Regions from separate parts of the Paenibacillus sp. FSL L8-0494 genome, predicted to be linked through region 3. Evidence: riboswitches for the same ligand, from Rfam matches in the RefSeq annotation. Region 3 holds a riboswitch; each other region holds the start of a gene.

Region 1 (4,261 bases), 500 kb from region 3:
TTAAAAGTTATTGCAGCATCTCCCTCAAAGCTAAGCAAATCGCCTGCTAAAATAAGGTGTCCAGTAGATGATACTGGTAAAAATTCAGTTAAGCCCTCTATTATGCCAAGTATTATTGCTTTAATTACGTCAGTCATCAGTGGATTGTCCCCTTTCGGAAATAAAATCATTTAATTTCCAGTATAAGGGAGACACGTAAACTTCCCCATCGATTAACCTAACAATATTCAATTCAGAATGACATAATTGTCACATTGCTCATTATTTCAGTCTTAAGGGGGCTTTGGTTTGCAAAACACAAAACATTAAGTATAATGTTACTGTCGAAACGCTAAGGCGTCTGTACAGGATGGCTACCTGGCACTGATGATGGCAGGCCAAGCGCTTTATAAAGTTTTCTTTATGTGTATTTATACTTTAGGAGCGTGGTTATCTATGAAAATTAATATTACCGCACATTTTAACATTGATATTACTTTATCTCTTCATCTGTTAGCCGTAGCCAGTCTTGCTTATGAACTCAGTTCACTGACGAGCTCGTGAAATTCGAGCGAAAAGTATCTGTACTAAGACACCTTGTGGTGTCTTTTTTTATTTTTATAGTAATTACCATCTAACCAATCTGCCCCCGCAAGAGAAAAGCAGCTTATGCTGCTCCTCCTCCACCATCCTTCATTCTGACTGCTGTCAGCTTGCGACACACCTTCCATCTGCTCGACAGTGACCACTAGTCATACCGTTTTCATTAGCGATTTCGCCATGTCTTATCTTTTAGAAGAATGGTAGAAGTCAGGGGATTCAATGAAAAATGACGCGGTCCCGAACCCTCGGAAATCCGCGCCACATATGGTTTTTTGGGATGCTGGTGAAGGGAATTGAACCCCCGGCCTACGCATTACGAGTGCGTTGCTCTACCCCTGAGCTACACCAGCTTAAGGCTGATTTTTCTGTCAAACAAAAAATATTATACAACTTTCAGCCAGAAACGCAAGCCTATTTCTCCCTGTTTTCCGCCCTCCTAAACTGCTAATCTACCTGTAGCTTACGCTCCACAGACTCTAACTTTCCACGGCTAGTGGAGGGTTTATCGCGGCGGTCGTCTATTTTAAGTGAGGTAGAGACACGTTCTGCACCTGCGGCAAAAGGAGACTCATGCAAAGCTTCTACCGCGGCAAAAATGCGTTGCAGAGGCCCTTCGATGATCGTCCCCATGGACGTAAGTTCATATGTAATCCCTTCTACTGTCTTCAGCACCCGCTGCATATCCGCAACATAGCTGCTAAGACTGGTACTGCCTGTTCCAATTGGAATAACTGTAACTTCAGCAATAGGCATGAGAATACCTCCTCGAAATTTTATAGTACCTATCTTCTTCCATTGTAACAATTCCACCGCTCTGTCACAAACTAAGCAAGATTATCCTCCCTTATCTCTTCTATTTCTTCTGATTACTCCAAAATATGACTTTGGGCTAAGAGTATTTTCTCATGCGCAAATTCTAGGGTCATCTGCACTATATTTATGGACTCTTTGTGGCATCTTTTCGGACAATTTATGAATCATTTCGCATCTCCCTGTGGATCAATTGTGGATTACTTATGGACAGCCTGTGGATCATTTGTGGAGTACTTTTAAAGAACCCGCTCCCCGCGCGGGTTTTCTAAAAAACTGTTTACAAACACAACATCTTGGGTTATTTTTATCTAACGACAACAAAATATAGTGGAGACAGGCGCTTTGATCCTTAACCGGATTTAGAGCTTAATAGGGAAGCGCGGTGAGAATCCGCTGCGGTCCCGCCACTGTAACCGGATGGCCTTCTTAAGCTTCTGGGAAGCTTGAGAATCCACATCTCCCGGCAGATGCCACTGAGGGTTAGGAACACCCTTGGGAAGGCGCCGAGAGATCCCACGGAAGCCAGGAGACCTACCTGTTTCGACGACACCAACTATTGATGCCTGCGAGGAACAGGGATGGTGTCCGCATGCGGTCATCTACGTAGAGACCTCTGCAAATATCCGTGTGGATATTTACATAACGCATCGGGCATTTTCTGCCATCCTCGGGTAGGGGATGCTTTTTTTATGTAATCAGAACAAATATACGACTGCTTATGGCAGTCCAACTTCCTATGGATATATGGATTTGATGATAGATGTTTTTCTTTTATACTGAGAGGAGAGCTGTACAATGACGTTGTTGGAGAGACAATTTAATGGAGTAGAAAATGCACGGGAAGTTCTTTTAGAAGAGCTCATTGATTTAGGCCGGGATATTATCGACAGTCGGGATATGGACCTATTGCGCGAGAATGCCAATTTGAATGGAGAGAGTTTCTCCGGTAAAATGAGCAAGTTCGGCAGTGAATATTCAAAATGGTACGCCCGCAATTTTACGATGCCGCCGCAGCTAGTGCAGGCTATTGATGACAATGTCGTCTATGTGCATGATCTGGATCAATACGCGATTGGAACGACGAACTGTATTTTTATCCCGTTTGATAAACTTCTCCGTGAAGGTTTCAATACCGGCAACGGCAGCGTTCGTCCTCCGAACTCAATAATGACTGCTATGTCTCTGGTAGCGATTATTTTCCAATCCCAGCAAAATGCTCAATATGGTGGTGTATCCGCCAATAAACTCGACTATGATCTGGCACCTTATGTAACCAAATCCTTCGCCAAGCTGTTCCGCAAGGGTCTGGATTATTTTGAAGAAGGACAAGCTGATGAATCTTTGGGCGAGATTACGATGAGCCGGACCGATCTGGCGGAGTTATATCCAAGAGCGTTCCGTTTTGCACTAAAGGAAACCGAAATCGAAACCCTGCAAGCGGCTGAAAGTATGGTACATAATCTGAATACCATGTCCAGCCGATCCGGTGGACAAATACCGTTTACCAGCATCAACTACGGTACTTGTACTTCACCAGAAGGTCAGCTTGTGATCAGTTCTCTGCTAACCGCAACTATGAACGGACTTGGCAGCGGAGAAACACCAGTGTTCCCGATTCAAATCTTCAAATGCAAGCAAGGAATCAATCAACAACAAGGCGATCCTAACTATGAACTGTTCCTAAAAGCGGCTGAATGTTCTGCGCGCAGACTATATCCAAACTTCGCTAATCTGGACGCTCCGCTCAACTTGCAGTATTATGATCCAAGTGATCCTGATACGGAGTTCGCTACAATGGGCTGCCGAACCCGAGTGCTCGGTGACCGTTTTGGTCGTAATCATTGCTCTGGAAAGGGCAACCTTTCCTTTAATACACTGAATCTGGTTCGGCTAGGTCTGGCACACGGCACAGTAACAGGCAGACGTACCATCGCAGACGAAGCTGGCTTCTATGAAGATCTAAATCATTATATGGATATTGCGCTGGAAGGACTTCTTCATCGGTTCCACATTCAAACCGCACAAAAAGCTAAAGCTTCCGATTTCATGATGCGAGAAGGCGTCTGGGAAGGCGGCGAGCATCTTGCACCTGATGACACTGTAGGCGATCTGCTAAAGCATGGCAGTCTGTCTCTTGGCTTCATCGGTATGGCGGAATGTATGAAAGCTATGTACGGCAAACACCATGGCGAGGATATGGAAGTTCATGCCAAGGCGCTGGCTATTGTGCGTCATATGCGGGACTATTGCGATCGGAAAAGTGAGGAACTGGATCTCAACATCACTCTGTTCGCAACTCCAGCAGAAGGTTTGTCCGGTAAATTCACAAAAGTTGACCGCAAGGTACTGGGTTCCATTCCGGGCGTAACCGACCGTGAATATTATACGAACTCTTTTCACATCCCTGTATACTTCGATCTGGGTGCTGCTCAGAAGATCAGCTTGGAAGCTCCTTTCCATGAATATTGCAATGCCGGGGCTATTTCTTATGTCGAATTAAACGGCAATGCCCGCAACAACCCATCGGCTTTTATCAAAATCATTAAATATGCGCTCGAACAACAGGTCAGCTATTTCAGCATTAACCATCCGATTGACCGCTGCTCCAGCTGTGGATACGAAGGCGTAATTGGGACAAACTGTCCTTCCTGCAACGCACATGAGAATGACGTGCACATCCGCCGTTTGCGCAGAGTTACAGGTTATTTAACCGGCGACTATCAGACCCGCTTTAATGCCGCCAAACAAGCTGAAGTACGGGATCGCGTTAAGCATCTATGAATATTTGCGGTTACTATCCGGAGTCGATTAACGAGGGAGAGGGCATGCGGGCCGTCCTCTTTCTCAGCGGCTGCCGCCATCGTTG
Region 2 (4,261 bases), 3.9 Mb from region 3:
GATTCAGCTGTCTTTGTTGTTTTTTGTGCCGGTCGGAATAGCTATTTTACACAGTGTGTTTGCCTTTATTGCGCTTCAACGGTTGTTCTACTTATCTATCGCAACGGAGACAGGCGCGGTGTTACTCGGATATTTGGCTGCTCAAGGACTATACTTCTTTTTTATTCGCAGCCGCTATTTACGCAACCTGAAGAAGAACTTGATATGAGAAATGGGGGTAACAAGATGCAAGCATGGATTACAGATTTTATGGAGCAGTTTGGTTACTTCGGTATTTTTCTGATGCTGGCCTTTGAAAATATATTTCCACCAATTCCTTCAGAAGTGATCCTGCCCTTTGGAGGATTTATGACCACTACGACGAGCTTAACGATCCCTGGTGTAATCATTGCTGCCACGGCTGGATCACTACTGGGTGCAGTAATTCTCTATTATATTGGCCGATTATTGGATGTGAGCCGGTTAGAGAAACTGGTTGAACGCTGGGGGGGCCTAATTCGCGTCACTAAAAAAGATATCCACAAGGCTGACGCCTGGTTTGATAAATATGGCTACTGGACTGTATTGTTTTGTCGGATGGTTCCGCTGGTCCGCAGTCTGATTTCGATTCCGGCGGGAATGTCGGGCATGAAATTTGGAGTATTTATGATCTTCACAACGATTGGCACATTGGGATGGAATTTGCTGCTTGTGCTTATTGGCGCGGCTTTAGGAGAATCCTGGGAAGACATTGCTATGTACATGGACGTGTACTCCAATGTAGTCTATGTACTAATTGCTGGTGGATTAGTTATTCTTGGGTTTCTGTACTTCCGCAAACGCAGCCGGAGAATGAACACTGAGGGCTAAGCGGGTAGTGGACTGATAATAGAAATGACTATTGAAAAGGAGGGAAACACATGGAGCTATTAACGATTATTAAAGCCATTATTTTGGGGCTTGTTGAAGGTTTAACCGAATTTGCTCCAGTATCCTCCACGGGTCATATGATTATTGTTGATGATATGTGGCTGAAATCACAGGAGTTATTTGGACAATATACGGCAAATACCTTCAAAATAGTTATTCAACTGGGTTCTATATTAGCGGTTGTTGTGATTTTTAGAAATCGATTCATTGATCTGTTGGGCTTAAGGCGTTTCAGCCGTAAGCAGTTGGACCCTGTAACAGAGAAGCTACCGCAGTTAGAGCAGGGGGGGCACCTCAAGCTGACACAGGTTCTGGTAGGGTTAGTGCCTGCAGGTGTGTTAGGTGTTCTGTTTAATGATTATATTGATGAGCATTTATTCTCTACCTCAACGGTGTTAATTGGTCTAGTGATCGGGGCTATATTAATGATTATTGCGGATCTGTTTGGGCCGAAGAAGATCAGAACTGAGAGTGTAGATCAGATTACATACAAACAGGCACTTGGTGTAGGTCTTGTACAGTGTTTTTCGTTATGGCCTGGATTTTCACGCTCGGGCTCGACGATTTCTGGTGGCGTAATCCTCGGGATGAGCCATCGTGCCGCTGCTGATTTTACGTTTATTATGGCAGTACCCATCATGGCAGGTGCCAGTCTGTTGTCACTGATGAAGAACTGGCAATATTTCACCATGGACGCGCTGCCGTTTTTTATTGCAGGCTTTATTAGTGCCTTCCTATTTGCGCTGTTATCGATGCGTTTCTTCTTAAAACTGATCAATCGTATCAAGCTCTTACCGTTTGCTATATACCGTATAATTCTTGCTGCTGTAGTATATTTCGTATTTTTCTAAGTCCGTTATAAGGAATCGATATAACAGAAGCCCCAGTAATCTATTGCAGATTGCTGGGGCTTTCACGTATGATGACATCAGATTAAGACACTCAAATGATGAATGATATCGGAGACAGGTGCTGACCGGAAAATAGTAATTCGGTAGGCTTAATAGGGAAATTCGGTTCGAAGCCGATGCGGTCCCGCCACTGTAACGGAAGAATCTCGAGCAACAGAGGTCACTGGCAATTTACTACTGCTGGGAAGACTGCTCAAGATGTTGACGCCGCTAGCCAGGAGACCTGCCTGTTTCAACAGCACTGCTTCACCTACGGAAGATAGGGAGGTGTTAGACGTACCATGGGTATATCATGGGCGTCTTTCCCTTTGACTTTTTTAGGGAAGGGCGCTCTTTTTTATAGGAAAGCAAGTAGTTTTGGAGTTTGAAATAAGAGATTGAAGAGGGAGTGTATCGAAATGACGAATAAGGTAAAAGTAAGCAATCTTGGATATCCGAGAATCGGAAAGAACCGCGAATGGAAAAAGGCACTGGAGGCATTCTGGCAGGGGAAAATAAATGAGGAGCAATTCCGCTCCGAAATGGCAGCAATCCAGCTGCAGCATTTGAAGACCCAGCAAGAAGCAGGAATTGAGCTTATTCCGGTAAATGATTTTACATTTTATGATCATGTGTTGGATGCGGCTGTTATGTTTGGAATCGTACCTCCACGGTATGCGTATGATGGCGGCGACATCGGGCTTGATCTTTATTTTGCAATGGCCCGTGGTAATGCTGAGGCTACTGCCTGCGAGATGACCAAATGGTTCAATACGAACTATCACTATATCGTTCCAGAGATCGGCACACAAACACCACGCCTGACTGAAAACAAACCTCTAGCGGCTTATCGTTTTGCTAAATCGCAGGCAGGGATTGAAGGTAAACCGGTACTTTTAGGTCTGTATACCTTCCTTAAGCTGTCCAAAGGTTACGCAGCGGCAGATATCGCCAAGATTGCTGCACGTTTTGTTCCAGTCTATGTTCAACTGCTACAGGAACTGAAGCAAGAAGGGGTAAGCTGGGTACAAATCGATGAGCCAGCGATTGTTACAGGCATAAGTAAAGAAGAATTAACACTGCTTAACTCGATATACACAGACATTGCCGGCTCCGTGCCGGGCTTGAATATTATTTTACAGACGTATTTTGAAGCTGCTGAGCCGCTGGAGGCACTGCTAGAGCTGCCTGTTCAAGGCTTGGGTCTTGACTTTGTGCACGATGGTGGAACGAATCTGGCTTCCATCGAACGTCTTGGCTGGCCGAAGGACAAATGGCTGGGTGCCGGAATTATTGATGGACGGAACATTTGGCGTTCCGATTTAGACGCCAAGCTGCAACTGGTAGAAAAGCTCAGCATTCATGTACCGCTTGATCGTCTTATTCTTCAGCCTTCTTGCAGTCTGCTGCATGTCCCAGTCACCGTTCAAGGTGAAGTGAAGCTGAAGGCGACAGTTAAGAATGCGTTAGCCTTTGCCGATGAGAAGCTTAAAGAGCTTAGTCTGCTCGGAGCAGCCATCGCAGATAAAGGAGAAGCTTCTCAAGCAGCGCTGGCCGCTAGTCGTGAAGCTATTGCAGCGTTCCGCGCACTACCTGAGCGTGGCCGTAAGGATGTGGCGGAGCAAGTGCTTGCACTTGCAGCTCTACCAGACCAACGCAGTCTGCCTTTTGCTGAGCGCTTAAAGGTGCAGCAAGAGAAATGGCAGCTTCCACTTCTGCCAACCACTACAATTGGTAGCTTTCCGCAGACAGTCGAAGTGCGCCAGGCGAGATTGAAATGGCGTAAAGGGGTCTGGAATCAGGAGCGTTATGATGGATTTGTTCGTGAGCAGATCGCGGATGCAATTACCTTCCAAGAAAAGCTAGGTCTGGATGTTCTGGTCCACGGCGAGTTCGAGCGTACAGATATGGTGGAGTTTTTCGGAGAAAAGCTGGATGGATACTTGTTTACTAGTAATGGCTGGGTTCAATCCTACGGTTCCCGTTGCGTTAAGCCGCCGGTGATCTACGCGGATATTGCATTTATACAGCCTATGACTGTTAAAGAAAGCGTCTATGCACAATCGTTGACGAAGCTTCCGGTTAAAGGAATGTTGACGGGCCCTGTTACTATCCTCAATTGGTCATTTGTACGTGATGATCTCAGCCGGGAAGAGGTAGCCAATCAAATTGCTCTTGCCCTTCGCCATGAAGTAAAAGCGTTGGAAGATGCAGGCATCGAAATGATTCAAGTGGATGAGCCGGCTATTCGTGAAGGACTTCCGCTAAAGGCAGAAGACCGTGAGCATTACCTGAACTGGGCAGTGAAGTCGTTCCGTGTTGCCACGAACCATGTGAAGGCTACGACACAAATTCATACGCATATGTGCTATAGCGAATTTAATGACATGATCGATTCAATATCGGCTATGGATGCTGATGTAATCTCCATTGAGACTTCACGTAGCCATGGTGAGCTGATT
Region 3 (4,261 bases):
GTAAAAACTTCATCAGCTTTTGGCTGCGTTGGGGAAAGCGCCACAGAATCTATAACCTGTGTATTTTCACCTGCATAATAGACAAGCACACGATCGGATTCCTGTAGTTCGAACGCATCCATACCCACACTTGGATATATCCACTCCCCGCCGCGTGATACTACGAAGCTCCACCATCCGTCGTAAGTACCTTGCGAAACTCCATGGATACCTGATACAAAGTTGCCATAAGACGATTTGGTGATATCTACTTTAAAATCATCGGTAGACCCTAGTTGCTGCAACGCTTCAAGAGCATTGGAGGCTTTTAAAGTCCCTTCACTAATCAATCCTTCCGGGCCTTCAACGGTAAGAGAAGCTGTTACATTCTTAGAAATTACCTTTATAGCTTTTGTATATTTAGCAATCGTTGGGGCTTTGCCTTCACGGTAGCCAGTTACAGTCAGTGTATAGTCACCTGCGGGCACATTTCCTGAGAATACGGCCTCACCTTTAGCATTCGTCGTTACCGTCTGAGCTCCAATTTGGACCTGAACACCCGCAGCTTTTGCAGTTACAGGAGAGGAAGTGTTCGTAGCAGCGTCCCATTTCCACGTCTTACTAGTTACAATGACGTTAAAAGAATCGCCCTCTTTAAGATTTGCTTTGGAAAGCGTAACGGAATCCACAAGCTTAGTGTCATCTCCGGCATAATAAACCAGTACCTGATCTGAATCTTTAAGTACAAAATCACTCATGCCTACATCGGGATTAATCCATTTTCCGTCACGTGATACAACATACATCCATCCGTCATAACCACCAAAGCTTCCAGCAGCAATACTTCCGATGCCAGTCACATAACTGCCCGAAGGATTCGTGATCGGCAAGTTCGTTTGAAGCGCCAGCTTCTCTAACGCTCCAAGTGCGTTGCCAGCATAGGCGTACCCTTGTGCCAACGTGGCCCGTGGTCCCTCAATCGTTACAGGAGCGTAGATGAGTGAGCTCTGAATGGAGGATTTGGAAAAATCGTATAGCTTACTGTTGCTTCCTTTATACAGCAAATTATAGGCAACCAGCGCCTGAAGCCCTTGCTCTGTCGCCAGAACATTACTGCTTCCACCACGGCTATGGGTGAAGCTACCATCAGCTAGACGATAGCTAAGCAGGTTCTCCATTAGATCCACATTGTTTTTGGTGTATTCTAATCCACTAGGATCAACTCCGAAGGATGTGAGTCCAAGGATTGCTTGTGCGCTACTTTCAACACTGTCACCGTAACCCCCATGGGTATCTTGAGCTGCGGATAACCAGGATACGGCTTGTAGCCCTGCTAAGTAGGCTTCGGGATTATTTTTATGTGCCGCCAGAGCCGTCAAGGTTATCGCTGTCATATCAGGCTCACTTGTGCCTGAGGTTAGTGCAAAGCCCCCATCCGGATTTTGTTTGGAGAGAATCTCCGTAAGAAGCTTATCCACCGTCCATTTCGCGTCACTTGGAATATTATATTTACCAGAATCCAGCGCAAGTAAAGCATATACCGGATTATTAAGCGTCTGTTCACCGAGCTTCCTATTATTATAAATTTTCTCAATCAGATTATAGCCGGGAGTTGATCCATTACCAGCAAAGCTAGTAGGATCTGCACCAATCGCTCTCACTGCGAGCACGATTCGAGCATAATCGGTGACATTGGCAAAATTCCCAGCTGCCTCTTTTACTTTTTTCTCAAGCTCTGAATGGTAACTAGCTGGCAGCTTGTACCCTGCTTGCGCTAATCCAATGGCTTGCCAATCAGATTGCACGCCACCTTTCAAGAGATATTCTGCAGCCGCATAAGTCGCATCCGCAACATTAATCCGTTCCGCAACAGTTGCTTCCAGACCAGAGCCAGCGCTCGCTTCTGCAAATATTTGTCCTGCCGGAACAAGAGATGTTCCTAGAATTGAAATGACCACGAATAAGGCCAGCCCAAGTGCTACAAACTTGGAAGACATGATTTTCTTCATTGTTTAACCTCTTTCTGAATAAGAATGGGTACTGCTGGGAATAAGACGCATAACATAAAGACCGCCCCTTTGGAGGGCGGTCAGGGAAGATTACAAATCGAGGCTGCGGCGCTTGCTTCCTGCCGATAGTCCATCTGTATATGTTCCACATTCTTACCCCACGAAGAATAGAAACGCTCACAAAAAAGGCAGGTCTCCTGGCTAATGCTTCATCGCTGTTCTTCACCTTCCCACCCTACCTTCAGGGCAGTGGCTTATAGAAGAAACGCTCCGCACATACAGTGGCGGGACCGCGCCGGACTCTTGCACCGGACTTCCCTTTTAAGCAGACGACTAGATTGATAGAGTCTGCACCTTTTCCAGTATGTAGTATCTTATTTTGACATCCATAATCATATCTATTAATACATAGCATGTCTATAGAAAAGCTTAGTAAGGGCAGCAAAAAAATGAACAGCAATACGCCACCTGCCGGTAGGTATTGCTGTTCAGAAAGCTTGTTATTCGGCTGTTCCTTCCGGACTTGCAGTTGGGGAAGGTTCAGCACTTGAATCAGAAGCTGGTGGAATATTAGGGTCGGGATCTACGATCAATGTAAATCTTCCGGCTTTAATCATACTTTTCTCTAGAATTGTCGCTCCAGGCTCCAATGTAACCTCAACCTGATATGATGGTTGTTCACCTTCAGTCACAGCTGTTGCGGAAGGCAACCCAGTGCTGTCCTCAGTATCAGAGGAAGGCGTAGGAGACGGAGAAGCATCAGCTACTGCGTTAGTAGCATCTGCACCTTCTGCTGTTCCTCCAGTAGTGCCAGCGGCATCTGAATCGTCAGCGGCGTTTCCCTCATCCGTCCCATCCGTTGACGGCACTGGACAAGTGCCATTCGTAGCAGCGACCTTAAAGCTTTTATCTATCTCTGTAGACGAAGACATTGAACTAATCTCAGTCGGTTGAAACTGCACACAGTCATCTGCACTTGCGAAGGTGAACACCAATATGCTGCTCCCCTTATCTCCTTCGTCGCTCTGATCCTTCAAGTATACTGAAGCCGGAGGCAGCACATTGCCTGCACTCTGAACAGGGGTCGGCTCAGGGCTTGTCCCCGGCAGAGCCGTCTTCGTATCATCCGGACGCAGCATACTGAATACGATAATTGCAATAATCACCAGAATACCCGTAATGGAGCCGGAGATTAAGAGTCGAAATCGGCTGCGGCTGATCCAGCGCGCCAGCGGGGAAGCCAGTTGGGAGCGGGCTTCATTGTACACATTTTGCAGAGCAGGCCGAGCTGCCGCGACATAGTTCTTTCGGAATTCCCGATTCTTGAACGCTTCACGATCACTGCTCAGGAAATACTTCAGAATCGCTTTGCGGTAACCCGGTTGCAGCTTTTTATTCGAAACCGTAAATAAAGGATTGCCTTGCGACCAAGCAAAAAACCGATAGATGATTTCTTTGTCGGAACCGGCTTTACGCTTTAGCAGCTCCAGAAGCGCATCGTAATCCAGCGGACCCCCTTCACGCTGAGTTGTATAGTAGAAGGCTAGCGGAAGCCGTTCAAAGGGTTCCAGAACACGCGCCTCTTTTAGCAAACGACGACCCAGTAGCTGCACATCGTCTAGTTCCTGCGGAGACAATCCTGTAAAAATCTCTTCATTCGGCTTCTCTTCACCAAACCAGCGGTATGCTGCACGCAGCGCATTCTCTTTCTGCTTGCTAATCCTATCCAGTGGCGGCTGCCAATCGACAACATTACCATACCGTAAAAAAACTACCTCCAGAAGCTCCTCCTGCGTCATATCGGAAAGCGATAAGCGGTTCAGTAAGAATCTATCTGCTGAAGCAGCAAGATCCTGCATTAGGGAGAGTGCCTTAGGAGCAACTCCTGTTCCTTTGCGGCGATCTTTTTCTGCCTTATCTACAATTTCATGAATTTCCGCTACAGAAGCCACCGGATCATGTTCCAGCTGGAGCTTTTCAAGCAAATAATCCTTCACAGCATTTTGAGCAAAAGACTGCTCTAACGCCACTGGCAGGAACCGCCCCCAATGGAGTACAAAGCTCAGTATATCCGCAGATCTGGACGCCGCAGCTAGTCTTGATTCCATATAAGGCTCAAGTAGCTGCTTACGGAAATATGTTTCAGACATCACGCGCTGGAAGTAGGCTCCACTTAACTCATCATTACTCTCAATGATCCCGTAAGCGGCACTCAAGATATCCTTGCGGCCCGCTTCCACACTATGAAGCATCCCATTGATGAAATAATCCAC

Evidence for each region. Region 3 has a riboswitch for cobalamin ahead of NYE35_RS04825 (DUF4430 domain-containing protein). Riboswitches for the same ligand answer to the same signal wherever they lie in the genome.
Region 1: another riboswitch for cobalamin. It lies ahead of NYE35_RS02720 (anaerobic ribonucleoside triphosphate reductase); the one in region 3 lies ahead of NYE35_RS04825 (DUF4430 domain-containing protein).
Region 2: another riboswitch for cobalamin. It lies ahead of metE (5-methyltetrahydropteroyltriglutamate--homocysteine S-methyltransferase); the one in region 3 lies ahead of NYE35_RS04825 (DUF4430 domain-containing protein).

The regions. Positions count from the first base shown of each region.
Region 1 is NZ_JBBOPQ010000001.1:588,273-592,533, reverse strand. Features, by position in the region: gene NYE35_RS02735 (undecaprenyl-diphosphate phosphatase) at 1-137, opposite strand, end outside; tRNA gene NYE35_RS02730 (tRNA-Thr) at 861-932, opposite strand; gene NYE35_RS02725 (MTH1187 family thiamine-binding protein) at 1,027-1,335, opposite strand; cobalamin riboswitch at 1,714-1,948, shown strand; gene NYE35_RS02720 (anaerobic ribonucleoside triphosphate reductase) at 2,191-4,176, shown strand; gene nrdG (anaerobic ribonucleoside-triphosphate reductase activating protein) at 4,173-4,261, shown strand, end outside.
Region 2 is NZ_JBBOPQ010000001.1:4,993,260-4,997,520, reverse strand. Features, by position in the region: gene NYE35_RS22695 (FtsX-like permease family protein) at 1-208, shown strand, start outside; gene NYE35_RS22690 (DedA family protein) at 226-849, shown strand; gene NYE35_RS22685 (undecaprenyl-diphosphate phosphatase) at 900-1,760, shown strand; cobalamin riboswitch at 1,860-2,065, shown strand; gene metE (5-methyltetrahydropteroyltriglutamate--homocysteine S-methyltransferase) at 2,219-4,261, shown strand, end outside.
Region 3 is NZ_JBBOPQ010000001.1:1,086,212-1,090,472, reverse strand. Features, by position in the region: gene NYE35_RS04825 (DUF4430 domain-containing protein) at 1-1,988, opposite strand, end outside; cobalamin riboswitch at 2,159-2,361, opposite strand; gene NYE35_RS04820 (GAP1-N2 domain-containing protein) at 2,489-4,261, opposite strand, start outside.